Regions from separate parts of the Leisingera sp. ANG-M6 genome, predicted to be linked through region 1. Evidence: riboswitches for the same ligand, from Rfam matches in the RefSeq annotation. Region 1 holds a riboswitch; each other region holds the start of a gene.
What was found. Region 1 has a riboswitch for cobalamin ahead of RA24_RS00990 (hypothetical protein). Riboswitches for the same ligand answer to the same signal wherever they lie in the genome.

Region 1 (7,682 bases):
CGCGGCCAGCCCGGCGGGCAGTTCCTGCAGGTGCTCCGCTGCGCCAGGGCCGGTCACGGCCACTGCGCTGGTGCCCGGCACCGGCGCCAGCTGCCAGGGATAGGGCATCTCTGCCAGCGGCTCCGGCGGCAAACGCCCGGCAATGTAGTCGCGGATCGCCTGGCGGATACGGACCGGCGGCAGCGGCAGCACTTCCGCCTCCTCGAGCATCCGGAACCGGCCGCCGCCGCTGACCCGGTAGCTGTTGAGCGCAACCGCAAAGCGCTGACCGGGGTCCACCGGACGGCCCTGCCAGCAAAGATCGGTGATCCGCGCGGCCTCAGGATTGAGAAGATCCCCTGATGCGGAATACCGCGGCGGCTGGGAGACGTCGATCCGGTAGCTGAGGCCGAAAATCACATCGAAGTTGTGCCCGGCCCGCAGCGGATCGGTCAGCCGCTGGCCGGAGCTGCCCGGCGCAATCCGGTTGAACAGCCCGGCTGACATTTCCAGCCAATCCCGCAGCTGTGCGCCAGTAACGGCCACCGCCCGCAATTCGTTCGGGAAGACCTGCAAATCCGCAATATTGCGGGCACAAAGCCCGCCGGCCGCAATGTCGGTGTAGGATTGCGGCCCGGAGCGGCCTCCGAATTTGCCCGGTGCCGCTGCCGACAAGAGCGGCAGGTCTTCGGCGGCAGTGCCGCGCAGCAGCACCCGCGCTGCGGCGGCCTGGGCGCAGGCTGCCAGTGTCAGGCCCCGGTCCGGTGCAAAAAAAGTGAAGTAGGAATGCATCGCCACCGGGCTGTGGCCTGCCGGTTCCTGCATCCGCTCCTGAGTGCGGGTATGATCCTCTGCCAGCGCCTGCACAAGGACAGGATCCTCTTTTGCCAGCGGAGTTGCGGTGCCGGCTGCGCCAGGCTGCGAAACCGGCTGCAAACAGGCAGAGCCGCCAGCCATCTGCCAGCCGCCAGCAGCATACTCCAGCTCCAGCCGGATCACCCCCAGATGCGACCCATGCGCACCGGGCATCACCACTGGCTTGGCAAAGGGGTGGTCCGGGTGCGGCAGTGTCAGGTGGGTGTGTCCGCCGACCACGGCGTCGATCTCCGCCAGGGCTGCCAAGTCTTCCAATGCGTTTTCGCTGCTGTCGCCGCCCGCCGCTGCCAGCCCGGTATGCGCCAGCGCCAGCACCAGATCGCAGCCTTCCGCCTTCAGCTGCCGCGCCCGCTCTGCTGCGGCTTCAATAATGCCGTCTGCCCGCAGCTGCCCCTCCAGCGCTTGCCGGCACCAGGCCAGCGTCTGCGGCGGCAGCACAGAGATCACTCCGATTTGCACCGGAGGCAGGTCCGGGCAGCAAGGCACTGTCCGCTCCAGCACGGCCGAGGCTGCAAAGGGCAGCGCGCGGCCGGGATCAGCCGCTGACAGGTTGGAGCACAGGACCGGACAGGGCGCGTCCTGCAGCACATTTGCCAGCGCCTCCAGCCCGGAATCGAAATCGTGATTGCCCAGGCCGGCGGCATCATATTCCAGAACCTGGAATGCACGCACCAGCGGATGCGGACCGGACGCCTGCGGCAGAACATCTCCCAGCGGCGCCCCCTGCAAACCGTCGCCATTGTCGACCAGGATACAGGCCGCCCCGCTTTGCGCAGCCTCAGCACGCGCTTGAGAAATCAGGGTTGCGACCCGCGACAGTCCAATGGCCGGATCCGGCCTGTTGGCATAGTAATCATGGCTCAGCAGATTGCAGTGCAGGTCCGTGGTGGCCAGCACATGCAATTCCCCGGCACTGCGGGGCTTGGAGGCCGCCGGCCCGCCTGTCATGTCCAAAATACTGCTGACACCGCCTGCCCGCCGCTCCTCTCGCACCATTCGGCGCCATTCTTGTTCGGCGCTATTTGAATCAGCGTTTTCAGAATTTGCAAAGAATCCTTTTCTCTGCGTATTAACTTTTTCGTAGACGCCCTGAGGCGGCGGCGCGGATGCCCCTGTTCTGCTGCAAAATGACCCTACGTCAACGATGCCAGGTGTGGCGGCACTGCGACAGGCAAGCACAGATCGCAGGCAAATGCTGGCAACGGCTGCGGCACACTGTCATGCATTGCCGCATTTCCCCGTTGAGCGCGGCCAGACGTCCGCCAGCCATAGGAGAATTGCCATGAAACGCGCGGAACAGGTGACCTTTGGCGGCGGCGGGCTGGAGCGCGCGGCGCATCTGCGCACGGACACGGCGGCGCTGGAGGCGGCCTGGAACAGCTCTGAGGCGCAGGTGCTGCTGATGTGGCGCGGCAAGCCGCTCACGCGGCGTGCAGCGGAGGGAGATCTGCCCTGCGGCCTGGCTTGGACCCCGCCCTCGCATCCGCTGGCGGCGGACCGCAAGGGTGACGCAATTTACCTGGGCCAGGCCCCCGGCGGCACGCATTGCTTTGCCTGCGACATCAGCGATTGGCAGCCGCAGGACCTGGACCAGGATGCTCTCAACAGCTTTGCCGACGCCAGCGAGCAGCAGCATCCTGAGCTGCCGGACACACATGTATTTGCAGAGCTGCGCCGGATCATGACCCGCCTCACCCCGCTGGAGGCGGAACTGGCCACCACCGCCAAGGCACTCTTGGCATGGCACCGCAGCCACCGGTTCTGCGCATGCTGCGGCGCGCCCAGTGACATGGCGCAGGCGGGCTGGCAGCGCGTCTGCCCGTCCTGCAAGGCCCCGCATTTCCCGCGCACCGACCCGGTGGTGATCATGCTGATCACCCATGGCGACAGCGTCCTGATGGGCCGCTCCCCCGGTTGGCCTGAAGGCATGTACTCGCTGCTGGCAGGCTTCGTCGAACCGGGCGAGACGCTGGAGGCCGCGGTGCGCCGTGAGGTGCTGGAGGAAACCGGCGTGCGGGTCGGCCCGGTCAGCTACCTGTCCAGCCAGCCCTGGGCCTTTCCGATGTCGCTGATGTTCGGCTGCGCAGGCGAGGCGCTGAGCCGTGAGATCACCATAGACCCGGAAGAGATCGAGGACGCCATGTGGATCAGCCGCCAGGAGATGATGACTGTCTTTGCAGGCGAACACCCGGTTCTGAAACCCGCACGCAAAGGCGCGATTGCGCAGTTTTTGATCAAGAACTGGCTTGCAGACACGCTGGACTAAGGCGCATATTTGCCGGAAACGGCACCGATCCCAAGCCGCAGACGAGGCAGGCGAACATGGAATTTCACAGCAAGGAAGACATCGAAGCCCCGATTGCAGAGGTGTTTGCGGCGATCTCCGACTTCGGCACGCTGGAGCGGTCTGCCCTGCGGCGCGGCATCGAGCTGCAGCGCACCGGCGACCCTGCCCATCCGGGAAATGGCCTGGCCTGGGACCTGTCCTTCAGCTTCCGCGGCAAACCGCGCGCGATCAAGCTGACGATGGCCTCCTACACGCCGCCGTCAGGCATGGCGCTGGATGGCAGCGGCAGCGGGGTTGACGGGCGGATGGAAGTCGAGCTGCTGGCGCTGTCGCCGCAACGGACCCGGATGGCGGTCCGGCTCAAGCTGTCGCCCACCACCCTGACAGGGCGCTTGCTGGTGCAATCGCTGAAACTGGCGCGCAGCAACCTCAATCGCCGCTTCAAACTGCGGCTGGCGGATTATGCCCGCTTGACTGAAGAGCGTCTGAGCCGGACAGCCTGAGGAAGCCCCGGTCAGGCCTGCGGCAGCAGCCGCGGCCACAGCGCGGCATTGGCGCGGGCAAAGGCGCCGAGATGACCGATTTTCTTGACGCCGGCCTGCTGCGGATCCAGCACAATCCGGCGCTGCGGCACATCTCCATAGGCATCGCCCAGCCGCCAGACCGCTAGCGGCGGCACCACGTCGTCATCCGCCATCGCAAACAGATCCACCGGGATGCCGGTTTCCGCCCAGCGGGGCTGCGGCAGCGTGGTGCCGGTCTCCGGCAGGTAGCTGCCCGGCGTGGTGCACCAGCGCCGCCACTGCCAGTAGACACCAGCTGGCAAGTCGGCCCCGAACCCCACCGCGCGCCCGGGCAGATAGCCCAAGGCACGGACCAGCGCCGGCACATGGCCGAACCAGAAGGCCAGCGCCAGCGCGCGGTAGGGCCAGGGATGATCGTGGTGATGCACCAAGCCGCCCGCAACCACGATCATGCGGGCGACGTCCGTCAGGCCTTCCTGCAGGGGCATCAGCATCGCCCCCAGAGAATGGCCAATCACATACATCGGCACGCCCGCATAGTGCCGCTGCATTTCTGTCCGGGCGGCTGGCTGATCCGCCAGCGCCCAATCACCCATGGTGGCCTGTGACCGGCGCGGGTGCATGCGCGCCGAGGCCCCGAAGTCCCGGTAATCGTAGGTGAGGCAAACCATCTGCTGCTCTGCCGCCAGCCAGCGCGCGAAATGCCGGTAATAGCCCTGCGGCACCCCGGTTGCGCCATTCAGCACCACCGCTGCCCTGGCAGGTCCCGCAGGGTGATAGAGCCGCCCGGCCAGCGCCGCATCTCCGGCAGCAAAGCGCACGTCCTCCACCCGGATATCCGCGCTGTGTTCCGCATGGCTGTCGAGCATGGCACCCTCCTAGACCGATTGGTCTATTCCACCTCTGGACCATTCGGTCTAATGCTGTCAACCTGCCGCCATGACTGACGTGACGACACCCTCTGCCGCCCCGGACGGCCCCGTCCCAACCCGCGAGCGGTTGCTGCGGGCGGCCGCCGGCCTGTTCCGCAACAAGGGCTACAGCGGCACCGGCCTGGCGGAATTGCTGGCCGCGGCGGAGGCGCCGAAGGGCTCGCTCTACCACCATTTCCCGAACGGCAAATCCGATCTGGCCCTAGCTGCGGCGGACTGGGCGTCGGAGCAGATGCTGGTGCTGATCGACGCATCTTTCACTCCTGCCCCGACGTTTCAGGAAGGCGCCAAGACGGTCTGCTACAAACTGGCGAAACTCTTTGACAAACAGGGAAAATGGAGCGGCTGCCCGGTGTCCGCCACCCTGTTCGAGGGGCCGGAAAACGAGGCCTTCCACCAGCACGCCGCCAAACTGTTTGAGGGCTGGATCATTGAAACTTCGACCCACGCCCAGCGCCTCGGCCTGGCCGAGGCAGAGGCCCGCGCGGCTGCTGAGAATTTCTATATCCTGCTGCAGGGCGGCTGGCAACTGGCCCGGGTGCGGCGCGATTCGGATGTGATCCGGGGGCTGCACCTGCAGATGCACAGGCCCCTCCCCGCCCATGTGCAGCCGCAGAAAAACGATTGACGACTCGAGGCGGAAGCCGCTACCGCTTGTGGCGATGGTTCCCGCGCCACAGAATCTTGTGTCCGGGATGAAAAGGGAACACGGTGCGGCCCGCCTTCCGGCGACGCCAATTCCGCGACTGCCCCCGCAACTGTAAGCGGCGAGCGACCCCGATAGAGCCACTGGCCCTCTAAGAGGCCGGGAAGGATCGGGAAAGCTGCGACCCGCAAGTCAGGAGACCTGCCATCGAATGTGAAACTCGAACCCGGGCGGGGTGTCCGGACAGGGTCTGATGGCACCGCGGGCTTTCCGCTTTTTCATCCGGTCTCTTGTCCCCAAAACCCCCGCACCACGCGCGGAGGGCGCAAACATGATGTGGACGGACAAGACGCATTTCTATGCGGCAACGGATTGCAAATACCTGGGGCGGCCCTGCCCCGCAGCGGAGCGGATGATCGCCAAACTGGCCGAGGCGATGACCAAGGCCAAGCCGCTGACCCAGGAAGATTTCGAAATCACCGGCACCAGCGCGCTGGACGGATGCCCGCGCAACTGCCCGGCGCAGTTCGTGGCCAGCCATGACCGGATCCGGCTGTTCTGCGGTGTCGGAGAAGAGGCCCCGCGCGAGGGGCTGGACCGGTTTGCCGATGCGATCCTCAGCCGCGACGGCACCGGTTTTGCAGCGTCAAAACTGGACGCCCGCCCCTGCGCGCTGATGGAGGCGCTGCCGAAAACGGCAAAGGCGCATCAGGCAGAGCAGATGCTGGCGCTTTAGGCCAGCAGTCAGGGCACAGGAAAAAAGGTTCGGCAGGCCGCACTGGGCTGCCGCCTTATTGCGGCCGGAACCCCGCGGAACGACCGGCGTAGGCCCATTCCATCTGAGCCTGCGTCTCCACCGCGCAGGGGCGCACGGCCCGCAGCCGGGCCAGCGCCTGCGCAGGATCCTCGCCGCATTCGATCATCAGCCGCAGCACCGCCATGCCGGAGCGGCCGCAGCCGCCTTTGCAATGCACCAGCACCCGGCCGCCGCCCTCCAGCGCCATCCGCGCCGAGGCGCTGGCCTTGGGCCATTTCGCTGCAACCTGCCGGGATGGCACGTCAAAGTCCGGCACCGGCAGATGGATCCAGCGGCTGGCCATGCTCTGGATGTCGCAGCCCAGCCGGTGGCTGCCCGCTGCCGCGTGCTCCTCAGCCGTGGTCATGGAGATCACGAGCCCGGGTTTCCAGGCATTGATCCGGCCCATGTCGCCAGGGTAGTCGCCGCCCTTGCCAGGCAAGGGGCACAGCGCCAGCATCCCGCCCGCGACGGGCACCTCGTATATGGAAATGTTCACAGGCACAGGCATCTCCTGCGCCGCAGTCCCAGAGACTTCGTCAGATCGCATGCCGCCTCCTCGCGTTGCGTTCCAATTCCCACTCCCGCCCAGGGTCTTGCAAGGGGATTCTAACCGCCAAACCCGCCAAATCCAAAACCTTTTCTTGGCCGCACGCTGCCTGCCCTTCTGCGGTGGACGAACCGGCTGCGCTTGAATACCCTGCGCGGAACGCGGGACACCCCCACACCGAATCCGGCACGAGACATCATGAACGATACCCCCACTGGCAGCACCCCCTCCAAGTACCAGGTCCTGGCCCGCAAATACCGGCCCGAGACCTTTGCCGATCTGGTGGGCCAGGACGCCATGGTGCGGACGCTGAAAAACGCCTTTGCCGCCGACCGGATTGCCCAGGCGTTTATCATGACGGGTATCCGCGGCACCGGGAAAACCACCACCGCGCGGATCATTGCCAAAGGCATGAACTGCGTCGGCGAGGACGGCCAAGGCGGCCCCACCACCGATCCATGCGGCAAATGCGAGCATTGCGTGGCGATCATGGAAGGCCGCCATGTGGACGTGATGGAGATGGACGCGGCCTCGCGCACCGGTGTCAACGACATCCGCGAGATCATCGACTCGGTGCAGTACCGCGCCGCCTCGGCCCGCTACAAGATCTACATCATCGACGAAGTTCACATGCTGTCGACCTCCGCCTTTAACGCGCTGTTGAAGACGCTGGAGGAGCCGCCCGCGCATGTGAAGTTCATCTTCGCCACTACGGAAATCCGCAAGGTGCCGGTGACGGTGCTGTCGCGCTGCCAGCGGTTTGACCTGCGCCGGATCGAGCCGGAGGTGATGATTGCCCTGTTGCGCAAGATCGCCACTGCCGAAGGCGCGGAAATTGCCGAGGACGCGCTGGCGCTGATCACCCGCGCTGCTGAGGGTTCCGCGCGCGATGCGACCTCGCTGCTGGATCAGGCGATTTCCCATGGGGCTGGTGAAACCACCGCCGATCAGGTCCGCGCCATGCTGGGCCTGGCCGACCGCGGCCGGGTGCTGGACCTGATGGACATGATCCTGCGCGGCGATGCGGCGGCGGCGCTGACGGAACTCAGCGGCCAGTATGCCGAGGGCGCCGACCCGCTGGCGGTGCTGCGC
Region 2 (7,682 bases), on a different contig from region 1:
GTGCTAAAGCCCTGTTCAGCCAAAAAACCGCTATACCCTTGTAAGTGTCCGCTCCATCAGGTGATACCCTGTTGGAGCAATCTGTTCACGGAACTCAGGATCATGGCTGACCAGCAGAACCGCCTGGTCGAGCTCTTTCAGAATCTCAGCCAGCCGTGCATAATTTTCTGGATCCAGCGCGTTGGTCGGCTCATCGAGTATGAGCACTTCCGGTTCCATTGCCAGAACCGTGGCCAGCGTCACCAGCCGTTTCTCACCGCCCGACAGCTTGTGGGTGACCCGGTCACGCAGGTGCATCAGCCGCAGGCGTGACAGTATTGCATCAACCACCGCCAGGGCTTCCTGCTTGGACTTGCCTAGGTTCAGCGGGCCGAAGGCGACATCTTCGGCCACAGTCGGGCAGAACAGCTGGTCATCGGCGTCCTGGAAAACGAACCCCACACGGCGGCGCACTTCGTGAAAGTCCGGTTCGCTGTTGCAAGGTTTTCCGAATGCTGTGACAGAACCGCTATCGGGTGCAATCAATCCCATGATGATTTTTAGGAGCGTGGATTTCCCTGCTCCATTTGGTCCGACAATCGACAGCCGTTCTCCCGCATTGAGCTTCATCGAGGCGCCTTCCAGCACCGGATCAAGCCCAGGGTAGGCAAAATGAATATCATTCAGATCAAGAAGCGGCATAAAAGGCCTCTGCCCAGATCAGGGCGGCAAGGGCGGCGGTAAGTGCCGCGGCAAACAACAGGTCCGCCCTGCGCAGGCGGAAGTCTTCCAGGAGGATGATACGGCCGGAGAAGCCCCGGCATTTCATCGCCGCCAGAATGCGTTCCGACCGTTCAATGGCGCGCACCAGCATCATCCCCACCAGATAGCCGTAGCTGCGGTAGGTGTGCCAGTTGGTGCCGGGGCGGAAGCCGCGCAGCTTCATCGAGGTGCTCAGGCGCTGGTATTCCTCGCGCAGGACATCGATGTAGCGGATAGTGAACATCATCAGATGCACCAGCCGCTCCGGCGTCTTGAGGGCAAAGAGAGCATGTCCCATCGTCACGGGCTCCATGGACCCGACCAGCGTCATGACCGCCAGGATGACGGCATTTGCGGTCAGGGCAATCTCGGCCGCGCGCCGCAGGCCTTCCCAGCTCGCCTCCAGCCCCCAAACAGAAAGGACTGGGGTGCCCGGAACAGTGAACGGCAGCAGCACCAGCATGAAGATGATGAAACTGTCCATCATCGCCATCCGCTTCAGCGTCTTCCGGGGCGGCAGCCCGGAGAAAGCCAGTAGCCACATCGACAGGCCAAGCGCAGCTGACAGCACCCAAAGGTTGCTAAGGGAGACCACCACAACGGCATAGACCGCGGTCATTACGATGCGCATCCGCGGGTCAAGCGCGGTGACCTTGGCGCGGAAGGCACCGATGCCACTGAGCGGCCTTTCGGCGCCTGTCAGGACATAGGTCATGCTTTGCCACCGATTCTGCGCCGCGCAGCGATGTAAAAGCCCAGACCAAAAAGACCAAAGATGTAGCCGATGCCGCCAAGAACAGACTGAAAATCGGACTTGTTCTTAAACGCGGTAAGCTCCTGCCGAAGCGGGCGCAATTCATTGCGCATCATGGTGGCAAGCTCAGCGCGGGCCTGATCGGACAAACCGGCAGACCTGGAGGCCGAAGTGACGTCTGCGGTGCTAGTCGCCGCAAGCGCTGCCATGCTTGGGCTTTGGCCCATGATCTGTGCGACCTCTGCGGCGTCCATGATCACTTCGGCAACATGGCCGGCACCAAGGTCGCCGCGGAAGATATGCGTCACCGGTTCTGACGGGGTGAACAGGAAGAAGCCGTCAGCGTCGGTCCTGGTTTCACCCAGTTTGCCGCCAGCCTCGTCAAAGACCTCGATCAGCAAGTCCGCAGCCATATCACCATTGGAAAAGCCGACCTCGCCCTCAATGTCCGATCCAGATGGAAACACCGAGGAAATCACATTGTGCGCCAATGCCGGCAGCGGTGCCAGCAGGGCAAGGATCAGCACGCAGGAGCGGATCATGCCAGGCTTCCTTTCGTGTCAACAAACAGTTCGGGCTTCACCCGCCGGGCCAGGAAAATGGCGGCGCCGGACAACAGCGCCTCGATCAGCATCACTGGGATATGGGAAAAGAACACAAGCTTGGCGGCAAGGATGAACTCATCACCGGACAGCATCAGCGATACTGCGACTGCGAGGGTTGTGAAGGCAATTGCTGCACCGCCGCCAATGCCGCCCCAGATAGCCCCCTGCAGCGGCGAGCCGCGCGCCACCAGCGGCCGGAACATCAGGCCGACCAGAACAGCGGGCAGGGCAATATTCACGGCGTTCACGCCCAACACGGTCAGCCCGCCGAAGCCGAAGAAGACCGCCTGCAGGAGAAGCCCGACAAACAAAGCCGGGAACGCGGCCCAGCCCAGCACCAGCCCGGCAAGGCCATTTAGGATCAGGTGAACCGAACTGGGCCCGATCGGGACATGGATCAGGGAGGCCACAAAGAAACTGGCCGACAGAACACCCGCCGCGGGAATCCGCTCCAGCGGCAGGTTGCGCAGACCCATGGCAATACCGCCGACGGCGGCAACCGCGCCGCCGATCACAACCGGGTTCGACAGTGCGCCGTCTACGATATGCATCGGTCTACTTTCACTTCAGCTCTTCTGCGTGGATCCACAGAACAGCATCCTGGCTGAGTTCCTTGCCGTCGTGCTCGGTCGCCGGACCGGACCCGAGTGCCGCAAAGCCCCAGTAGCCTGCTTTCGGAATGCCAAAGGAAAAAACGCCGTTCTGGTCGGCGATGGCAACAATTGCGCCGCCCGGCATCTCACCCACGGTGGGATCAGTGGTTGAGAATTTTTCCAGATCCGGCTCCGACGCCATGAACTCGACTTCGATCTCGGCACCCGGAACCGGCTTGCCGTCCGCCAGAACCTGACCGGAAAAGGTGGAGCCTACGATGACGTTATAGGGCTTGTTCAGCGGCAGGATCTCGGTCGCCAGGCCAGCCGGCTGGTCCCAGTCTGTGGGCAGCGTGTTGCGGTTCAGCACGACCTTGGAGATCTGCTGGATATAGATGTCTTCACTTTCCTCGTAGTAAGGCGAAGGGACCGTCACCACGACATAGTCGCCGGACCGCTTGACCGGGACCGAGGCCTTGTAAGCCGAAGCTTCGTTTTCAGCCCCTTTGAAGGTGGCGGGTTCCAGGCGGTCCGACAGGTCGGTCTTTTCACCTTTGTGGATCATGAAAAACTCTTCCGGCTTGCCCATGTCCATCGCATGGCCGTTGGCCATCGGGTGCCAGAACACCAGGCCCATCGGCACGTCGCCGGGCTTTTCGATCAGCGCTTGTTCAGTGTAGTTCAGCTGGAAATGCGCCGAAGCGGTAACCGGCAGGGAAACGGCCAGAGCAGCGGCCAGGTAGTTCAGTTTCATTTCGTCCTCATTCGACGATACAGGCGCACCTGCAATCAGGAATGAACAACGGGGAGTAGCGGCACGGAAACGCCTGAACGGCACACGCGCCAGACGCGCACCCCGGCGTCCGGTGGAAAAGGGCAGTAACCCCGCAAGCGGAGCCTCAGTCCCCGTGTCCGGCAGGTCTCCTGACTCGCGGGTCCTGGCTCGGCTGGCCTTCCCGGGGATGTTCCCAGTGGCGTATTCAGCGTCACTCACCGCTCACAGTTGCGGGGGCAGTCACGGATTTGGTCCCTTTTGGGTACGCCGCACCGTGTTCCCTATTTCTTCCGCTGCGCATTGAAACACTCGCGGAACCGGTCACCTTGGCTGAATGGCAAACCGGAATTTCTGAGTCAAGAGAATCATGTTCTGTTCACTTGGCCGTCCGGTGCCGATGGTTTTTCTCCTGCAGTGCTGCAGGGATCAATAGGCAGGCATGTTCCTATCAGAGGAACGGGGAAACACCGCTGCCTTTCGAAGTTTTTTGTATGCGTAATCAATCATCGTCACTTGAAAAATTGGAAAGGCAAATTCGGCGATATGGATGCCAGCCCAAGGCCATTTCTACTCAGGTTGCGAATTCTCCCGCTTGACAGAATAAGTTCAGTTTGCCTAAGTCCCGACCATTCTGGTCCGGCTGGGAGACCACCCGGTTAAAAGGGAACACGGTGAGGTGTAGCCAACAGGCGCCGAATCCGTGACTGCCCCCGCAACTGTGAGCGGAGAGCAATGCTGCGGTATGCCACTGCCCCAAGGGGCGGGAAGGCGCAGCAAAGCCTCGACCCGCAAGTCAGGAGACCTGCCAGGATGATCACCCTATCGCGGTGCGGGGCGCGCCGAAGATAACGGACCTTCCGTAGTGGTGGCAGTTTTCACCGTCTGCGGGGGCATTGCCTTCCAAAGACCAAAATTATGAACATGCTGCCCGGTATGGGCAGCCGCTTGGCCTGTGCTTGCTGCGTGGGCCGGGAGGAATGGAATATGCGCAAGGCAAGCCTGTCCCTGGCCGCCGCCCTGGCCGCCGCCCCTGTAATCGCAACCGCTCAGGATGAAGAAGTCACCGATCTGGGGGAGATCATCATCTCCGGCGGCTTCACGCCGGTCGAGGCCCAGAAGTACGGCCGCTCCGTCTCGGTCCTGACCAGCGAGGAGATCGATGATCGCGGCATCACCACCGTCCAGGACGCGCTGCGTTCGGTTCCCGGCCTGATGGTGAACGGCTCCGGCGACAGCTTTACTCAGGTCCGCATCCGCGGCGCAGAAGCCAATCACACGCTGATCCTGATCGACGGCGTCGAAGCCTCGGGCGGTGACAGCGAGTACATTCTGTCCGGCCTGGACACTGCCAATATCGAGCGGATCGAAGTCCTGCGCGGCCCGCAATCGGTGTTCTACGGCTCCAACGCCTCGGCCGGTGTGATCAACATCATCACCAAGTCCGGCGGCATCGGCACGGAATACGGCGGCAGCGCGGAAGCGGGGTCCGACGGCTACCGGGCCTCGGCCCGGGTTTCGTCGCGGACCGAGCGCGGCGGTATCGCCTTCAGCTTCGCCCATGACAATGACGACGGCTATGACACCTCGGGCGATGGCGGTGAAGAAGACGGCATCCGCCGCAATACACTGCAATTGAAAGGCGACTACCTGGTCACCGACCGGCTGAAACTTGGCTTCAACTTCCGCACGTCGGATGAACGCTATGACAGCGACCGCACCTCCTTCACCGCAACGGATGCGGCCAGCTATGTCGTGGATGATCCGACGCAATTCAGTGACCGGGATGAGCAACTGGCGCAAGTCTATGCTGAACTGGACACATTGGGCGGCCGCCTGAAACACCGCCTGTCAATCGAACGCACTGACTTTGACCGGTCCTTCAATGGCGGCACCCCGACCGAGACCAAAACGGAAGCAGCAAAGTACCTGCTGAGCTTCGGCCTGGACGGGCAGTTAGCGGATCAAGCAGACCACCTTCTTAACGCGATGCTGGAATGGGAAAAGGACTCCAGCAGTTCCAACCCGGCCTTTGCGCGCGAAACCAATTCGATTGCCCTGGAATACCGCGGCAGCTTTGCCAACGGCCTGGACCTGCAGCTCGGGGTGCGCCACGACAACAACAGCGTATTCGAAGACGCCACCAGCTGGACCGCCAGTGCTTCTTACACTTTTGCAGACAGCGGTGTGCGCCTGCACAGCTCGGCTGGAACCGGTGTTGTGAACCCCTCTTACTTTGAGCTGTTTGCCAACAGCACATTCGGCTCCACCACCTATCTCGGCAATCCGAACTTGCAGCCGGAGGAAAATCGCAGCTTCGATTTCGGGATTGAGGTGCCGTTCCTTCAAGGGCGCGGCCTGGTTGATGTGACCTATTTCGACGAGACGCTGACAGGCGAGATCGAGAGCTACATGGTGAACGCAACCACGTTCTCCTACCGCAACCAAGCCGGTGACAGTGATCGCAAGGGTGTTGAGCTGGCAGCAAGCCTGGAAGCCAGCGAATACCTCGATCTGCGTCTGTCCTACACCTATCTGGACGCCACCAACCCCGATGGCTCGGTCGAGATCCGCCGCCCGGAGCACGAGCTTCTGCTGAGTGCCACACTGGATACTTTCAATGGCCGCGGCTCTGTCACCGCGGACATCCGGCATGTGGCAGGCAATTGGGACAGCCAGTTCTTTGACTCGTTTGCCACCGCTGAGCTGCCGGATTACACAACCTTTGATGTGGCTGCTCAGTATGAGCTGACGGATAACGTGGTGCTGACTGGGCGCGTCACCAACCTGTTCGACGAGGACTACGCCGACGTCTGGGGCTACGCCAAGCGCGGCCGCGCCGCCTATATCGGCGTGCGGGCCTCGTTCTGACCCATGCGCAGGCTCCCCGGCATAGCCCTGGCCCTTTTGTGGGCCGCCACCGGTACTTTTGCCGGGCCATCGCGCGTGGTGTCGATGAACCTCTGCACTGACCAGCTGGCGATGCTGCTTGCGGCGCCCGGCCAGCTGGCCTCGGTCTCCTACATCGCGCAGGACACACGCGCCTCGGCCATGGCGGACGCGGCCATGGCCTATCCCGCCAACCACGGGCTGGCCGAAGAGATCTATCTGCTGCAGCCCGACCTGGTGATTGCCGGCGCCTATTCGACACCTGCCACCACGGATATGCTGCGCCGTCTTGGCGTGCCGGTGGTGGTGTTCGAGCCCGCCAGCTCGCTGCAGGATGTGCGCGCACGTATCTTGCAGATGGGTCAGGTTCTGGGCCGCGAAGAAGCGGCCCACGCACTGCTGGCAGACTTCGACAAGCGACTGGCAACGCTTGAGCAAGCCGGACCGGAGGCGGCACGCGCCGCGCTTTATGCCGCCAACGGGTTCACTTCCGGCAGTATGACCCTCGCGGGCCGGATCCTGCGCGCGGCGGGGCTGCGCAATATCGCGGATGAACTGGGCTATGCGCACTCCGGTCATATGCCGCTGGAACTGCTGGCGTTGGCCGCGCCGGATCTGCTGATCGGCACGTCGCCCTATCCGCGCGCCTCGCGCAGTGAGGACAATCTGGCGCATCCGGTGGTGCGGCAGCTGGCCGCCCGCAGCGGCGCCGGGCAGATGCGCGATGCGGATTGGGTCTGCGGCACCCCGCATGTGCTGCGCGCGGTGGAAACCCTGGCCGCAGAGCGCCGTCTGTTCATGGAGAAGGAGAGCCGGGAATGACCCGTCTGATGCTGGTTCTGGCCGCAGCGGTGCTGGCGCTGTTCCTGCTGTCGCTCACGGTGGGGCCGGCCGATGTGGGCGCCGGCGAAAGCCTGGCCGCTCTGTTTGACGAGGGTTACGGGCCGCTCACCCTGGTGATGCGGGAAATCCGGCTGCCGCGGGCGCTGCTGGCAGTGATTATCGGCGGCGGGCTGGGGCTGGCGGGTGCCGAGATGCAGGGCTACCTGCGCAACCCGCTGGCTGAGCCAGGGCTGATCGGTGTGTCCTCCTCGGCGGCGCTGGGGGCGGTGCTGGCGATCAACACCGGGCTGGCGGCCAGCCTCACCTTGGGCCTGCCGCTGGCGGCGCTGGCCGGTGCTCTGGCAGGTGTGTTTCTGGTGATGGCGCTGGCCGGGCCGCAGGGCGGCTCGCTGACGCTGATCCTGGCGGGCATTGCGATTTCGGCGATGGCGGCGGCGCTGACCTCGCTGGTGCTGAACTTGTCGCCCAACCCCTTTGCCGCCAAT
Region 3 (7,682 bases), on a different contig from region 1:
CGCGGGTCGATTTCCGCCCCAATGGCGACGGCATCAAGGATGTTGTTATCGACGGGGTTTTGAAATTCAATGACGGCGAAAGGCTGGTTCAGGTCCTAGACCCGCACGAACTGCTGAACCTGGAAAAACTGCCGCGGGCTGACAACGGCCCCGGACAGGAAACGGTCAAACTCAGCAGAGGCAAAAAGCTCGCCTGCGTTTCATTTCAAACCGGCCACACGACCTGCGCCATCGACCTGCGGTTTGTAAAGGAGGTCAGAACCGTTCCCAAGCTGGAACAGTCGCTGCTGGTGGGTGGCAATGTGATCGGCACTGCAAATCTGCGCGGCGTTATCCTGCCCGTCATAGATTTCCGCGGATTCATGGGAGATAGTGCAAAATTTGTGCTTGGGGCCACGATCCCCAAGGAGCGCAGAATGCTGATCATCGACACCGCAGAAGGGCCGGTCGGGCTCATGGTCTTTTCCATCGACAGCATCCTGCCCTATTTCGAGGATGAAGTGCTGCTCTTTGCCAAGCTGGCCCTGCCGCGCGGTGATCTTGTGAACGGGTGTCTGCTGGATAAGAACAACCAGATTGTCATGATGCTTGATCCGGCAAAGCTATTGCAGGAGCCAAGTTTTGTGGCTGCGGCCAAAGCCTGCCAGGAGATTTTTCCACCCGAGAAAACGGAAGAAGAGGCCGCTGAACTGGAGGCCCGCGCGGCAAGGCGCACATTTATCAAGTTCACTTTCGAAAAACGGTTCGCGCTCGACACCTCCGAAGTCAGCGAGGTGATCAACCGCCCAATTGACCTGCTCGAACCGCCGTTTTCACTGAGCTTCGTCGAAGGCATCCTGAATTTGCGGGGAGAGCTTATCACCCTGTTCAATCCACGTGTGCTGTATGGGCTGCCGCCCGGGTCCGGCCGCGATCAGAAAGTGCTGATTTTCAAGCATGACGCGCAGAAGTTTGGAATACTCGTGGACACCGTCGATGAAATAATCATCACGACGGAGAACCGCGTGGCTGAACTGAAGCCCTTGGACCAGCAGAATACCTCCAAGAGCATCGCTGAGGATGTATCCGGGTGCCTGCAGCACAAAACACCAGACGGCAGGTTCGAGTCGATTTTGATCCTGGATACGAACGCACTGGTAGACCGGTGCTTCAAGGCGGCCTAGAGCACTCAGCGCTTTCGGTTTCCGCAATTAACTGCCGCGGGTCCTGGGTCGATGCCTGCACGGAGCGTGGAGTTGCATGACTAGACCCGAAGAATTCTGCTGACCGACGAAGTTTTTCTTGCCGCAAGAGAAGTGATGCGCTACCCGCGCTTTACCGGTCCCGTAAGGGCTAAGAGGGAATCCGCGGTGCCGCCTGGCGCCAAACGGAACTGCCCCCGCAACTGTAGGCGGCGAGTGCTGTCCCATCGTGTCACTGGGCCTGAAGGGTCCGGGAAGACGGGACAGACAGTGACCCGCCAGTCAGGAGACCTGCCGGTGAAAACCGAAACACACCGGACGGGGTTGTCCGGGGAGGTTGCCGGCTAGATGCGCCGCCCGTTCCTGGCGCCGCAAGAAGGGGAAACCCTCCGCCTTGCCGGTCAATGCCCTTCACCCGTTCTCCGGTCATTGACACATGGAGATCGAAGATCATGTTTCTGCGTTCCGGCCTCATGGGCCTTTCATTCGTTGCGGCAGCTCAGGCCGCAGCAGCCAGCGAAAACTTTCCGCTGACTATTCAAAACTGCGGTGAAACCGTCACTTTCGAGGCACCGGTTGCGTCCTCCGTGACCGTTGGCCAAGCCGCAACAGAGGTACTTTATGCGCTGGGTCTGGGTGGCAAGGTGCTGGGCACCTCGGTCTGGTTCAACGATGTTCTGCCCGAGTACGCCGCACTGAACGACAAGGTTGAGCGCCTGGCCGACAATGACCCAAGCTTTGAAAGCGTTGTGGCCAAGCGCCCGGGCCTGGTGGCTGCCCAGTATGAGTGGCATATCGGTCCCGAAGGCATCGTCGCCAAGCGCGAGCAGTTTCATGATCTTGGTATCCCGACCTATGTGATGCCCGCGGACTGCGTCGGCAAGGACAACACCACCGGCGGCGACGGCACCCGGACCGAGATGTTCACCACCGACAGCCTCTATCAGGGCATTGAGGAATTGGCGGCGATCTTCGGCGAGGCAGAAAAAGGCGCTGAGCTGGTCGCCGACTACAAGGCTCGTGAGGCCGCGGCTGTGGCCAAGGCGCAAGAGGTTGCGCTGGACGACGCCTCCGCTGTGTTCTGGTTCTCCTCGCCCGAGATGGAAAGCGACCCGTTCGTGGCCGGCCAGAAGGGCGCACCGGGCTACATGATGCAGCAGCTGGGCCTGAAAAACGTCATTGAGACCGACGAGGAATGGCCGACCGTCGGTTGGGAGACCATCGCGAAAGCCAACCCGACGGTGATCGTGATTGCCCGTATGGACCGCCGCCGCTTTGCCGCTGATGACTACGAGAAGAAGCTTGAGTTCCTGCGCAATGACCCGGTCGCCAGCCAGATGGATGCGGTTAAAAACAACCGCATCGTGGTGATGGACGCCCAGGCGATGGACGCCACCATCCGCGCCATCCCGGCGCTGGAAGACTTGGCGGAAGAACTCAGCGCGATCGGCAACGGCGCATGAGTGCAGCCGCCGTACTGGCCTGGCAGGGCTTCCGGGGCGCTTGCCTTGCCCTGCCGGTGCTGGCCGCGGCGGTTCTGGCAGGCGCAATGATCGGGGAAACCTCGCTTGCGCCTGACCTTGTCTTGTCCGTTTTGGCCAACAAGCTGGCCGGGGCGGGCCTACCGGTGGACCCGGTGGATCAGGGCATCATCTGGAGCTACCGGCTGCCGCGGGCGCTGGTGGCTGCAGCCTGCGGGGCGGCGCTGGCGGTTGCGGGTGTAGTGCTGCAGGCCTTGCTGCGCAACGCGCTGGCGGACCCTTACATTCTGGGCATATCGGCCGGTGCCTCGACCGGGGCGGTGGCGGTCACCATTGCAGGACTTGGCGGCGGCGCCCTGTCACTGTCCTTTGGTGCCTTTAACGGCGCACTGCTGGCGTTTGGCTTTGTCGCCATTCTGGCGCGGGCCGCCGGGGCAGGGGGCAACCGCGCCGCAGCTGCGCAGATCGTGCTGGCGGGCATTGCCGGCTCGCAGCTATTCAATGCGCTGACCGCTTTCATTATCGCCAAGTCCGCCAATGCGGATCAGGCCCGCGGCATCATGTTCTGGCTGATGGGCAACCTCAGCGGCGTGCGCTGGCCGGATGTGTGGCTGGCGGTGCCGCTGGCGCTGGCGGGCTGGATGATCTGCCGCTTTCATGCCCGTGCTCTGGACGCCTTCACCTTTGGCAGCGATTCCGCCGCTTCGCTTGGCATCCCGGTCCGGCGGGTGCAGGTGGTTCTGATCTTCGCCACCGCGCTGATGACCGCGGTGATGGTGTCGATCGTCGGCTCCATCGGCTTTGTCGGCCTGGTGATCCCGCATGCGGCACGGTTCCTGGTAGGCCCCGGCCACCGCAGGCTGATGCCAGCAGCGGCGCTGACTGGCGCCGTGTTCCTGATCGCCGCCGATATCGTCTCCCGCATCATCATCCCCGGCCAGGTGCTTCCCATCGGGGTGGTCACCGCCCTGATCGGGGCGCCGTCCTTTGCGGTGATTCTGGTGCGCGGGCAAAGGACTGCGAGATGAGGATCGAAGCCCGCAACCTGTCTTTCTCAGTGCGCGGCAAAACTCTGCTGCAGGACGTCTCGCTGGCGGTGCAGCCGGGTGAGACGCTGGCGCTGGTGGGCCCGAACGGCTCCGGCAAATCAACCCTGATGCGGCTGCTGTCGGGCCTGGCCAAACCCTCGCATGGCGAAGTGCTGCTGGAGGACCAACCGCTGGCCCGGCTGACCCGCCGGGAGATCGCCCAGCGGATCGCCATTGTCGAACAGCAGGCCGACACGGCTGAGCGCATCACCGCACAGTCCGTCGTCGAGCTGGGCCGCACCCCCTGGCTGTCGGCGCTGAAACCCTGGAGCAGCGACGACACCCAGCTGGTGGACAAGGCGCTGCATACGGTGGAAATGGAGGGCTTCGCGCGCCGCGAATGGGCCACTTTGTCCGGCGGCGAACGGCAACGGCTGCACATTGCCCGCGCCCTTGCGCAACGGCCGGGGCTTCTGCTGCTGGATGAGCCGACAAACCATCTGGACATCCACCACCAGCTGTCCATCCTGAACTGCATCCGGAACCTGCAGGTGACAACCGTGGTGGCCCTGCATGACCTGAACCAGGCCCTGACTTGCGACCGTGTGGCGGTGCTGTCACACGGGCGCCTGGTGGCCTGCGGCGCACCCAGCCAGGCATTGGCTCCGGAAACCGTATCTGAGATTTTCGGCATCCAAGCACGCTGGGTCCAGGATGCCGAAGGCGCGGGTCCCTTTCTGTCCTTCCAATTGACCTGAGACATCAGGGGGACTGGCGCCCAGCCATGCCGGATGTTTCAGCTTAGCTCGCCGGAAAGGTCGCAGGACTGAATGAAGGCGCAGCACTCCTCTGTCAGTGCGGAAAAGCGGGACCGTTCGCGCTGGTACAGGTAAACCTCCCGCTTGTCGGGAAGGTCGGCAATCGGGCGGAAGGCAGTGGCCTCCGGCATGAACCGGGCAACTGTCTGTGGCAGAACCGTGACCCATTTTCCGGTCCGGACCATGGTGATCAGCGAATGGGTGTTGTGGATCGTCACGTCGGCATTACTGCTGGCCTCAACGAAGCGCTCGTTACGGATCAGGCTGCATAGGGCGTTGCGGACAAAGGATGCACCGATCACATCAGCAATGGTAGGGGCAGCCTCCTGCTGGTACAGCGGATGATCGGTGGAACAGACCAAGCCAAAGCGGTCCTCGAACAGAGGCACGGCCCTGACGCCATTCAGCGGATGATAGCCGGAGGCGATGCCGATATCGGCCTTTCCCTCCGCCAGTGCATCCAGCACCTCCTGGGTGTCGGTGTCGCGCAGTTCCACCTTGAGGCCCGGATGCCGTGCCGTCATGTGCTCCAGCACTGCCGGGAAAACCAGTGCCGCAACCGATGGAACCGACACGATCTGCAACAGGCCGTGGGCTGCTTCTGCCGCCAATTCGATGCTTTGCACGGTTTGGTCGAAACGCCGGACCTGCTGCTGGGCCAGTTCAAAAACCTGCGCGCCCAAAGGCGATAGCTGGTTTTTGCGCTCGCCCTCGAACAGCCGTTTGCCCAGATGCTCCTCCATCTGCTTCAGCGTCATTGAAACGGCGGATTGGGTCCGGCCCAGCCGGTTGGCGGCCTCGGACAAGTTGCCGGTCTGGGCCACAGTGCAGAAGGCGCGCAGCATTTCGATTTTCAATGCCATGCTTCAAAAATCCTGAAGTTCTTTACAGTTTATTGAGTTTGACTGATGCTGTTGGTGGAGTCCATCCTGCTGCAAACCTGAAATTCAGCATCTGGGGCTTCTCCGTGACCAAACTGAACCTGATTGCCGGCGAATGGCTGGCGGGCGAAAGCGAAATCGAAAACCGCAACCCTTCGGATCTGAGCGATCTGGTCGGCATGTTTGCCCAGGCCAGCTCCGATCAGCTGGAAGCGACCCTGGATCAGGCGCAGATCGCCCAAGCCGAATGGGCCGCTTACGGCCTGGAGCGCAAGCAGGCGGTACTGATGAACATCGGCAATGAGCTGATGGCCCGCGCCGAGGAACTGGGCACGCTGCTGAGCCGCGAAGAAGGCAAGCCGCTGGCCGAGGGCAAGGGCGAGGTTTACCGCGCCGGCCAGTTCTTCACCTATTACGCCGCCGAATGCCTGCGCCAGATCGGTGAAAACGCCGACTCAGTTCGCCCCGACATCGAAGTGGACGTGCGCCGCGAGGCCGTGGGCGTGGTGGCAATCATCTCCCCCTGGAACTTCCCGACCGCAACCGCGTCTTGGAAAATCGCGCCGGCGCTCTGCTACGGCAACGCAGTGGTGTGGAAACCCGCGAACATCACCCCGGCGTCCGCCGTGGCCCTGACCGAGATCATCGAGCGTCAGGACATCCCCAAGGGCCTGTTCTCGCTGGTGATGGGCTCCGGCCGTTCGATCGGCCAGCGTCTGGTCGAAAGCCCCAAGGTGAACGCCATTTCCTTCACCGGCTCGGTGCCGGTGGGCAAGGGCATCGCTGCTGCCGCGATCCAGAACCTGACCAAGGTGCAGATGGAGATGGGCTCCAAAAACGCGCTGGCCGTGATGGACGACGCCGACCTGGACCTAGCCGTCACCCTGGCGCTGGGCGGCGCCTTTGGTGGCACCGGCCAGAAATGCACCGCTTCCTCCCGGCTCGTGGTCCACGCAGCCGTGCACGACGCCTTTGTTGAAAAACTGGTGGCGGGTGCGCAGGCGATGAAAGTGGGCCACGCGCTGGAAGCGGGCGTGCAGATGGGCCCGGTGGTCAGCGAGCAGCAGCTGAACGAGAACCTGGCCTATGCCGACCTTGGCAAATCCGAAGGTGCGGAGCTGGCATGCGGCGGCCAGCGCCTGGAGATGCCGCACGAGGGTTTCTACATGTCGCCGGGCGTGTTCCTGAACACCACCAACGACATGCGCATCAACCGCGAGGAAATGTTCGCGCCGCTGACCAGCGTTATCAAGGTCGGCAGCTATGACGAGGCGCTGTCGGTGGTGAACGATACCAATTTCGGCCTGACCTCCGGCATCGTCACCCAGTCGCTGGCCCGCGCCACCCATTTCCGCCGCAACGCGCGCACCGGTGTGGTGACCGTCAACCTGCCGACCGCAGGCACCGACTATCACGTGCCCTTCGGCGGCCGTGGCGACAGCTCTTATGGCCCGCGCGAGCAGGGCAAGGCGGCGGCGGAATTCTACACCACCGTTAAGACCGCCTACATCAGCGCCGGCAAGCCGGTCTGAGACTGAAATCCTGGCCGCGCCGAAGACCGGCCTGCCAGTTTGCGGAAGCGCCCGCCCTCCTTGTTTCCCCTGTGGCGGGCGCATCCTGCCCGCCGCCTAGGGCCGGGTGCGCGACTTTGATAACCGAGGTGCTTGAATGACCGGATACCGTATCGACTGCCTGCAATATGCCAACTGGTCCGGGAAAATCTTCCGCCAGCTGCGCGAGGGCGGCGTGGACGCGATCCATGTCACCATTGCCTATCACGAGACCTTCCGCGAGACGGTCCTGAACTTCGAGAAATGGAACCGTTGGTTCGAGCAGTACCCGGATCTGATCATGAAGGGGCAGTGGGCCTCTGACATTGACAAGGCCCGCGAAACCGGCCGCACCGCGGTGTTCTTCGGCTTCCAGAACCCCTCGCCGATGGAGGATGACATCGGCTTGGTCGAGATCCTGCACACGCTCGGAGCCCGCTTCATGCAGCTCACCTACAATAACCAGTCGCTGCTGGCGACCGGCTGTTACGAGGCTGAGGACATGGGGATCACCCGCATGGGCAAGCAGGTGATCAAGGAGATGAACCGGGTCGGCCTGGTCGTGGACATGAGCCACTCCGCCGACCGCTCCACCATCGAAGCGGCGGAGATTTCTACCCGCCCCATCGCCATAACTCATGCCAACCCGCACGAGTGGTCGCCCGCGCTGCGCAACAAGAAGGACGACGTGATCCGCGCGGTGACCGGCCACGGCGGCATGCTGGGCTTCTCGGTCTATCCGC
Region 4 (7,682 bases), on a different contig from region 1:
AAAATACTTCATGCGGCCTCACTGGCGTGGCTCAATGTGCCGAGGCTGCGGGCGGCCTCGATCAGGTTTTCCGCATAGGGGCTGGCCGGTGCGGCAATGAACTCATCGCATGGCTGATAGGCTTCGACCTGCCCCATGCGCAGAACCAGAACCTTATCAGCATAGGCCGCGGCGAACCCCAGATCATGGGTGACCACAAGATATGCGGTCTGCGTCTTGCGCCGCAGCACTTCCATTTGGCGGGCGATCTTCTTTTGCACCAGAGCATCCAGCGCGCTCAGCGGCTCATCAAAAAAGATGAGCTTGGGCCGGGCGATCAAGGCCCGCGCCAGACAGGCCCGCTGTGCCTGACCCAGAGAGACCTGACCAGGGAACCTGCTGTAAAACTCCGATCCCAGCTGGACATCTTCCAGTGCGGCAAGAACGGCACTCTTGCGCTCCTGGACGGTCAGGTTTTGGCGGTAAAGGCTTTCCTGTATAGAGGCGCCAAGTGTCAGCCGCGGGTTCAGAGCAGCCAATGGATCCTGCATTACCCAGCGGGTCTGCGGCAGGCCAGGGTGCGTTGGCACAGCCCCGGTGATATCCGTGCCAGAGGGCGTGAACACTAGCCTGCGGCAAGTTGCGGGCAGAAACCCCTGCACGGCTTTCAGCAAGGTAGACTTACCTGCGCCGCTTTCTCCGATGACACATAGCATTCCACCCTGCTGGATGTCACAGGAAACATCTTGCAACAGCACTTTGTCTCCGGCCCTGACTGTCAGGCCTTCGAGTTGAAAGACCGGGTCATTCGGCGGCATGGCTGATCTCTGGCTTGGCTTTGTCCCAGCAGCGGTGCGCCACTAGCTCGCGGGAATAGGTATGCTGCGGGTTGGACAAAAGGATGTCAGAAACTCCGCTCTCAACAATCCGGCCGCGCTGCATAATTGCAATCCGTCCTGCAAATCGTGCGGCCAGCGCCAGGTCGTGGGTCACCATCATCACCGCGATCTCATGTTCCGCGGCGATGCGCCGGGTTTCCTGCAGCACCTGCGATGCAATCAGCGGATCCAGCGCTGAGGTCGGCTCGTCCAGGATCAAAAGTTTCGGAGCATCCATCAGGGCCATCGCCAGCAACAGACGCTGCTGCATACCTCGACTCCACTGATGCGGGTAGCTACCGCCCGGATCCGGCAGGCCAAGGGCCGATAGAATGTCCCGCTGATGTGAGGTGTGTTTTACCCTTTTGCGGCGGGCCAGCTGGTCCCATTGCCAGCGCAGGCGGCGCAGCGGATCAAAGCCATGGGCCGGGCTTTGCGGCACATATGCAATGCCATCCAGAGTGGTTTTTGCGGGCGAGGCAAAAGCACGCTGCGCGCCGTTGAACAGAATGTGCCCGCTGGTCGGACGCGCAGGGCGGGTCAGGCCCATCACGGCCCGCAAAAGAGTAGATTTGCCCGCACCGGAGCCGCCCACAACCGCCAGCCATTCTGTCGGCGCCATCTCAAGACTGACATCATGCAGAATACCCTGCCCGCCAATTTCGGCGGACAGGGCCTCGATTTTCATCAAAGGTGCCTGTTTACTCGGCAATCGCCAGCTCCGGGCTCGCCAGATAGGTTTCTGCCGGGTGGATGCGGTAGCCCTCAACCTTGCCATTGCCGACCGAAACCTGTGTCTTGTGGAACAGCGGGATCACCGGAAGGTCACGGTTGATAATGGCTTGAACCTCGGCATAGACCGGTTTGCGCTCTTCGCTTGAAAACAGGCTACGGCCCTTTTTAAGCAGTGCGTCCAGCTCAGGGTTGGAGTAGCCGGAAACATTATAGCTGCCATCCGTCGCCACCAATGTGCTGGGGAAGTAATCCGGATCGCCTTGCGGGGCGGTGCCCCAGGCCTGTAGGTGCAGGTCGATTTCGCCAGCTTTAAGTGCCTCGTTGTTTGCGCCGAATTCACCCATTGCGATTTCCGCGCCCAGACCGATCTGCTGCAGCATGATCTGCGAGATTTCCAGTGTCGGCCGCAGCGCAGCCCGGCCTTCGTAGCTACGGATCTTCAGCACGATGTCTTCGCCGTTCAGCTCCCGGATGCCATTGCCGTCACTGTCGGTAATTCCCGCCTCATCCAGCATGGCCAGCGCTTTGGCCGGGTCATAGGACAGGCTGATATCGCCGTTTACCCAGGATTTCATGCTGGCTGGGAAGATGCCATTGGCCGACTGCCCACCGACACCTGCCAGGGTCGCCGCAACGATGGTGTCACGGTCCAGGCCCAGCGAAACGGCATTCAGAAGCGTCTGGTTGGACAGTGGACCGTCATTCACCCGTGGCTGCAAGAAGAACAGTCGCGCGGTTGCCTCCGAGAACAGCTGGCCTTTGCCTTCTTCAAGCAGCTTGGCGAAATCCGGTTCCGGGTAGTTGGTGACCAGATCAACATCACCCGCCTGCAGTGCCAGTGCCGCAACCGAAGGGTCGCTGATCGCGTCGATCACCAGACGGTCAAGTTTCGGCGCGCCGCCCCAGTAATCGGCAAACCCAGTGGTCACATAAGTTTTGTCCGTTTCCGCATTTTCAAAGACAAACGGACCAGTGCCCACCAGCGGCATTGCATCGGTGCCGTCTTTCATGACAGCCGCCGACGGTTCGGTCAGCGACCACAGGAAAGCTGAGTTCGGTGCACTGGTGCGGAAGACCAGCGTTTTATCGTCAACCAGCTCGATGGATTCGATGTTCAGAAGCTTGACCAGGCGCGGGTTATTCCCGGGGTGGCCCTCTTCGCTCAGCTTTTCAAACGACTCTTTGACAGCCTGGGCGGTGACCGCAGAGCCATCATGGAATTTTACACCCTCGCGCAGGGTGATTTTCCATTCCCGTTCAGACAGGTTTTCAAAACCGGTGGCAAGGCGCGGCTGAAGGGTCATGTCATAGCCGATACCAATCAGCGTTTCCGACACGCCTGCCCGGTTGCTGAGCCAGCCATTCTGGCGGGCACGGGGATCAGGAATGCTGCTTTTGGGGCCAAACGGCGCGGCAATCACCATTTCCAATTTGGTTTCTGCGGCTGCAGGGCTCAAAAGCGCCGCAGCGGCGAGGCAGGTTGCGGCGAGGGTTTTGGTCCAGAAAGCGCGTGAATAATTCGGCATGTCCTTGGTCCTTAGGTTTCTGACAAGGGAATTTTGGGGTGAGGTGTACAAGTTATGTGATAATATAACAAGCGCTGATTCAGTGGACAGCTGCGTCAGCTCAGGTGTTAGGCAGGCAGCTGCGGAACCTGCATGGACAAGATGATGTCAGGGACGGCAACCGCACCTGCGGCTACGTCCAAGCAAGCCCAAACAGTGGGAGCAAGTTTCCGAGATACGCAGGATGCGTGCCATGAGGCCTCCTTCCAGGACGCCCCGTCCCGGTGTGGTTGAAATCGCGATGGCAGGTCTCCTGACTTGCGGGTCTTGGCTGCGCCATCCTTCCCAGCCATACGGCCAGTGGGTGCTTGGCGTCGCTATCCGCTTACAGTTGCGGGGGCAGTCACGGATTTAGCGCCTGTTGGCTACACCTCACCGTGTTCCCTTTTCATCCTCTCAGCATTTTGCCTTGAGGAACCATCGAAAGCAGGTAGGCGAACGCTGACAGAATTGTCAATTGCCCCGAACCAATAGGTAAGGGCTCGAGGTGGGCCAAAAGCTGCAAGTTTCAAGAGGGTCAGTTTCAATGGAAATGACCTTTGCAGCTAATGGTTCAGCCAAATTGCCTCAGTAGCCTGTATTGTAATGAACCGGCCTGTCAGGCAGTGCCTCTATTAAGTTGGCTTCCCTGCGCGAAGCCGACACTCGGGGCACCCCTAGCTGCAATTGGGGCGGAAGTCAGCTCCGTCCGGCGACCTGTGGATTCGGGTGACAGATCTCTCTGCAGCATGCTTGAACGGCTGTTTTTTACGCCGCTCAGCGGCGCCCAAAATGATGCAGTTGCGACGATTTTGTTGCGGCGAGCACGCGCAGCGAAGAAATCCAAGGTACAAGTTGGGCTCGAACCTGCCGTCCATTGCATGAAGCTGCGACGTCAGCTGCCTGCGTAAAGAGGACACAGGATGGCGCCTTGGCTGCGTTTGCAGCGAAAACCGGCCTGTCTTGGGTCAGAAATGCTTGACAATTGGGGTGGAAATGCCTGGCAGGTGCAGGCAATTTTTCCTTAAAAACAGTCAGCATCGGGTCAGCTTTGCCTGACGTTTGACACAAATTGTCGGGCGACACATAGTTTTGCCATTTGCGACAGAACCTTTCCTTTTTCGTGTCTCCAACATCCCCGCTCGCGCCTCCTGTTCCGCCAGTGGTGTCAATCGGCATGGAACTTTGACCCCCTATAGGCATCCAAAATTGACCCCCTGTTTGACGTGCGGTTAGCTGGCCCGATGCGGTGTAGCCTCCACCAAGCGAAGCCGTATCGTGCCAGCGTCGGCTCGACTATTCTCGGGTTTTGAAGCGCCAGCTCTCGTTGCCCGTTTCGACGATGTCGCAATGGTGGGTAAGGCGGTCGAGCAGCGCGGTAGTCATCTTGGCGTCGCCGAAGACCGAGGGCCATTCGCCGAAGTCGAGGTTGGTCTTCACGATGATCGATGTGCGCTCGTAGAGGCGGCTGATGAGATGGAACAATAGCTGACCACCGGTTTGTGCGAAGGGGAGATAGCCAAGCTCGTCGAGGATCAGGAAGTCGAGACGGCACAGCAGATCTGCCGTGCGCCCCTGTCGGTCGGCGCGGGCTTCCGCATCGAGTTTGTTCACCAGGTCCACAACGTTGAAGAAGCGCCCCCGTCTGCCGCGGCGGATGCACGCCCGAGCGATGCTGACGGCAAGGTGGGATTTACCGGTCCCTGTGCCGCCGATCAGCACGACATTGCGTTGCTGCGCCAGAAACTCTCCGGTCGCCAGATCACGGACCAGCGCCTCGTTGACCGGCGTGCCTTCGAAGCTGAACTCATCGACCTCTTTCGCCAGGGGCAGCTTGGCAATCGTCATCTGGCATTTGATCGAGCGCGCCTGCTTCTCACTGATCTCGGCGTTCAGCAGATCGCCCCCTCTCGGCAGCATGCTGCGCATGCGCCTGCCGGGCAATGGATGATCTGTTGCGGTTCGTGCTGACGCTTCACCGCCGTGGCGATGGTCTCATCGTAGGCGGCCTTCATGCCGTAGAGCTTCAGCTGGCTCGTCGTGCCGGAGGCACGCCTACGGCGTGACGCGTCCAGCACCTGTGATCTTTCCACGGATGTGTCTCCTTAGGCGGTCATAGCGTTTGCAGTCGGCCACGGGCTCGCAGGTCAGTCGCGTCGTGCCAGAGGCACGCATTCAGCGTGACGCGTCCGGCGTATCGATGGTCAGCGGCGGCTCACGATGCCGGGCCAGAATGTTGGTGACGACCGAGGCCGCGGAGGCCCCTTCGTTCAGCGCTTCGGCACAGGCAGCATCCACTGCATCCAGCCCATCGGTGGGGATCATTCTCAGGATCTGGACCATCCACTGCCCGGCAGGGCATTGCGCAGCAATGTCCCGAGAGGGGGCTGGTCGCCATTGGGCACCTTGCCCAGTTTGCGCTGAATGCGCCTGATCGCTGATGGCAGCTCCCTGTCCTTGAAGGGAGCCCCATTCCTGAGGGCGTCCCGCTGCCCGGCAGCGCATGCGTGCATGCGCGAGAGGGGGCTTGCGGGCCAGCACCGGGATGTAGTGCAGCGGATCGTAGATGGCCTTGTCGCGCCCGAAGGCTCGTTCATGCCGCCCTACGATCTTGCCGTCCTGCCAGAACTCGACCCGCTCGGCATAGGCGCGGATCTCGACTGGCCGGCCGACGGCGCGGCCATCCACCGAGTAGCGGTTCTTGTCGAACCGGACGAGACAGGTCTTCGAGACTGATGCCGGAACAGCGTGGAAACCATCAAAGGGGCCGACGTATGGCACCAGACTCGCCCGCTCATCCTCGAAGACCTCCCAGATCGTGCGGTCTCGAAGCTCTTGGTGCGGATGAGATTTGGCCCAGGCGGCGCAGCGATCCTCGAGCCAGGCGTTTAGTTCGGCGTAACTCTTAAACTTGGGCCTGGGCACGAAGAAGCGACGCCGGACAACGCCTGCCTGGTTCTCGACCTGTCCCTTCTCCCAGCCCGATGCTGGTGTGCAGGCAACGGGATCGACAAGATAATGCCCGCACATCTGCTGGAAGCGCCGATTGTAGGCCCGGTCGCGGCTAACGAAGATCGTGTCTACCGCCGTCTTCGCGTCCATTGTCCTCGGACCAGTGGCGGACAATTTCCGCTGTCGTAGATCCCGCGCGTGCAGGCCCCGCCGAAGAAGGCGAAGGCCTTGTCATGGGCATCGAACATCGAGCCATTGGGAGCGCCATTGGTCCAAGCGGCAATGGCGAGGCTCCTGCGTCTCGCGCGGATAGGCCCGGACAAACAGCATGCGGCTGTGGCAGAGCCGGACATGCGCCACCTTCACAGTGGTGGTCGCACCGTCGATCACAACAATCTCGTGGCTCCAGTCAAATTGGTAGGCCTCGCCCGGATCGAAAATCAGCGGGACATAGGCGGCCGCGGTGGCCTCTTGTTTTTCCTTGGACCACGTGGCCGCGTAACGCCGGACAGCGTCATAGCCGCCGTCATATCCAAGGGCTCTCAGTTCTTCGAAGATCCGGATGCGGGTTAACCGCTCGCGCTTTGGCTTCCTCGCATTCGCCGCCAACATCTCTTTGAGCTTGTCTTTCCATGGCCCGATCTTTGGCAGAGGCTGAACGCGGCGTTCGTAGGTTGCTTCCGTCACACCAGACCGGATCACCTTCCGCACCGTATTCCGCGATACCCGCAGTTCCCGGCAGATTTGCTTGATCGGCTTGTTCGGCATTGGCCTCGGACCAATGGCGGCTCAATGCCTCAATCCTGAAAATACGCCCGCCGGATCTTTGCTATCGTCTCCACGACCAACATCCCACTCTGTGCTCCCCGATAACCTCGAGGGCATGATTCACATCAGTGTAAGGGGGTCATCTTTGGACGCCGATTTCCCCGCTACGGGGTCAAAATTGCATGCCTGTTCACACGTTCGGGTGCTGTTGTGCCCCGGTTTCAAGTCCCGCAGCGTCCGAGCAAGCTGGATCCATTCGCGGACAAGCTGTCTGCTTGGCTTGCCGCGCAATCGCGCAAGCCCCGCAAGCAGCGGCGCACGGTTAAGCAGCTGCATGTGGACCTGGCGGCTCTCGGCTTTACCGGCTCGTACGGGCGGGTGGCGGCCTTCATGCGGGCATGGCGCGCGGTACGCCAGCGCGTTCAGCAGTCGTCAGGCCGCGGCACGTTTGTTCCGCTGGCGTTTCAGCCGGGCGAAGCCTCCCAATTCGACTGGAGCGAAGACTGGGCGATTCTCGGTGGAGAGCGCACCAAGCTCCAGATTGCCCATATCAAGCTGTCGCACAGCCGGGCCTTCCTGGTCCGAGCCTACCTTCTGCAATCCCATGAGATGCTGTTCGACGCGCACTAGTATGCGCTCCGGGTCTCCGGCGGCGTGCCCCAGCGCGGGATTAATGACAGTGGGAATTGCCCGCCACTGGTTCAAGGGCAATGACCGCGCGCACAGCGGTTGAACGGGTCGGCAAAGGCGTTGAGCTGAATAAAAGTCTAGTTCAGCCTGGACCATCTGAACGAAACATTGGTGCTTTAGTTTGAGGGCAGCTGTC

Region 2: another riboswitch for cobalamin. It lies ahead of RA24_RS12265 (TonB-dependent receptor plug domain-containing protein); the one in region 1 lies ahead of RA24_RS00990 (hypothetical protein).
Region 3: another riboswitch for cobalamin. It lies ahead of RA24_RS19185 (ABC transporter substrate-binding protein); the one in region 1 lies ahead of RA24_RS00990 (hypothetical protein).
Region 4: another riboswitch for cobalamin. It lies ahead of RA24_RS12210 (ABC transporter substrate-binding protein); the one in region 1 lies ahead of RA24_RS00990 (hypothetical protein).

What each region holds. Positions count from the first base shown of each region.
Region 1 is NZ_JWLG01000002.1:97,748-105,429, reverse strand. Features, by position in the region: gene RA24_RS01015 (5'-nucleotidase C-terminal domain-containing protein) at 1-1,803, opposite strand, end outside; gene nudC (NAD(+) diphosphatase) at 2,138-3,121, shown strand; gene RA24_RS01005 (SRPBCC family protein) at 3,178-3,645, shown strand; gene RA24_RS01000 (alpha/beta hydrolase family protein) at 3,657-4,535, opposite strand; gene RA24_RS00995 (TetR/AcrR family transcriptional regulator) at 4,606-5,226, shown strand; cobalamin riboswitch at 5,245-5,467, shown strand; gene RA24_RS00990 (hypothetical protein) at 5,576-5,980, shown strand; gene RA24_RS00985 (protein-tyrosine phosphatase family protein) at 6,036-6,551, opposite strand; gene RA24_RS00980 (DNA polymerase III subunit gamma/tau) at 6,789-7,682, shown strand, end outside.
Region 2 is NZ_JWLG01000014.1:38,528-46,209, forward strand. Features, by position in the region: gene RA24_RS12240 (energy-coupling factor ABC transporter ATP-binding protein) at 31-681, opposite strand; gene cbiQ (cobalt ECF transporter T component CbiQ) at 668-1,456, opposite strand; gene RA24_RS12250 (cobalt ABC transporter permease) at 1,453-2,037, opposite strand; gene cbiM (cobalt transporter CbiM) at 2,034-2,651, opposite strand; gene RA24_RS12260 (DUF4198 domain-containing protein) at 2,662-3,447, opposite strand; cobalamin riboswitch at 3,591-3,805, opposite strand; cobalamin riboswitch at 4,084-4,292, shown strand; gene RA24_RS12265 (TonB-dependent receptor plug domain-containing protein) at 4,453-6,336, shown strand; gene RA24_RS12270 (ABC transporter substrate-binding protein) at 6,340-7,176, shown strand; gene RA24_RS12275 (FecCD family ABC transporter permease) at 7,173-7,682, shown strand, end outside.
Region 3 is NZ_JWLG01000022.1:92,245-99,926, forward strand. Features, by position in the region: gene RA24_RS19180 (chemotaxis protein CheW) at 1-1,163, shown strand, start outside; cobalamin riboswitch at 1,302-1,494, shown strand; gene RA24_RS19185 (ABC transporter substrate-binding protein) at 1,634-2,644, shown strand; gene RA24_RS19190 (FecCD family ABC transporter permease) at 2,641-3,690, shown strand; gene RA24_RS19195 (ABC transporter ATP-binding protein) at 3,687-4,448, shown strand; gene RA24_RS19200 (LysR family transcriptional regulator) at 4,487-5,371, opposite strand; gene RA24_RS19205 (aldehyde dehydrogenase family protein) at 5,476-6,921, shown strand; gene RA24_RS19210 (membrane dipeptidase) at 7,058-7,682, shown strand, end outside.
Region 4 is NZ_JWLG01000014.1:27,641-35,322, reverse strand. Features, by position in the region: gene RA24_RS12225 (ABC transporter permease) at 1-12, opposite strand, end outside; gene RA24_RS12220 (ATP-binding cassette domain-containing protein) at 9-797, opposite strand; gene RA24_RS12215 (ATP-binding cassette domain-containing protein) at 784-1,545, opposite strand; gene RA24_RS12210 (ABC transporter substrate-binding protein) at 1,559-3,118, opposite strand; cobalamin riboswitch at 3,384-3,594, opposite strand; gene RA24_RS22265 (hypothetical protein) at 3,914-4,315, opposite strand; partial or broken gene istB (IS21-like element helper ATPase IstB) at 4,433-5,229, opposite strand; partial or broken gene istA (IS21 family transposase) at 5,192-6,939, opposite strand; partial or broken gene RA24_RS12195 (IS21 family transposase) at 7,064-7,483, shown strand.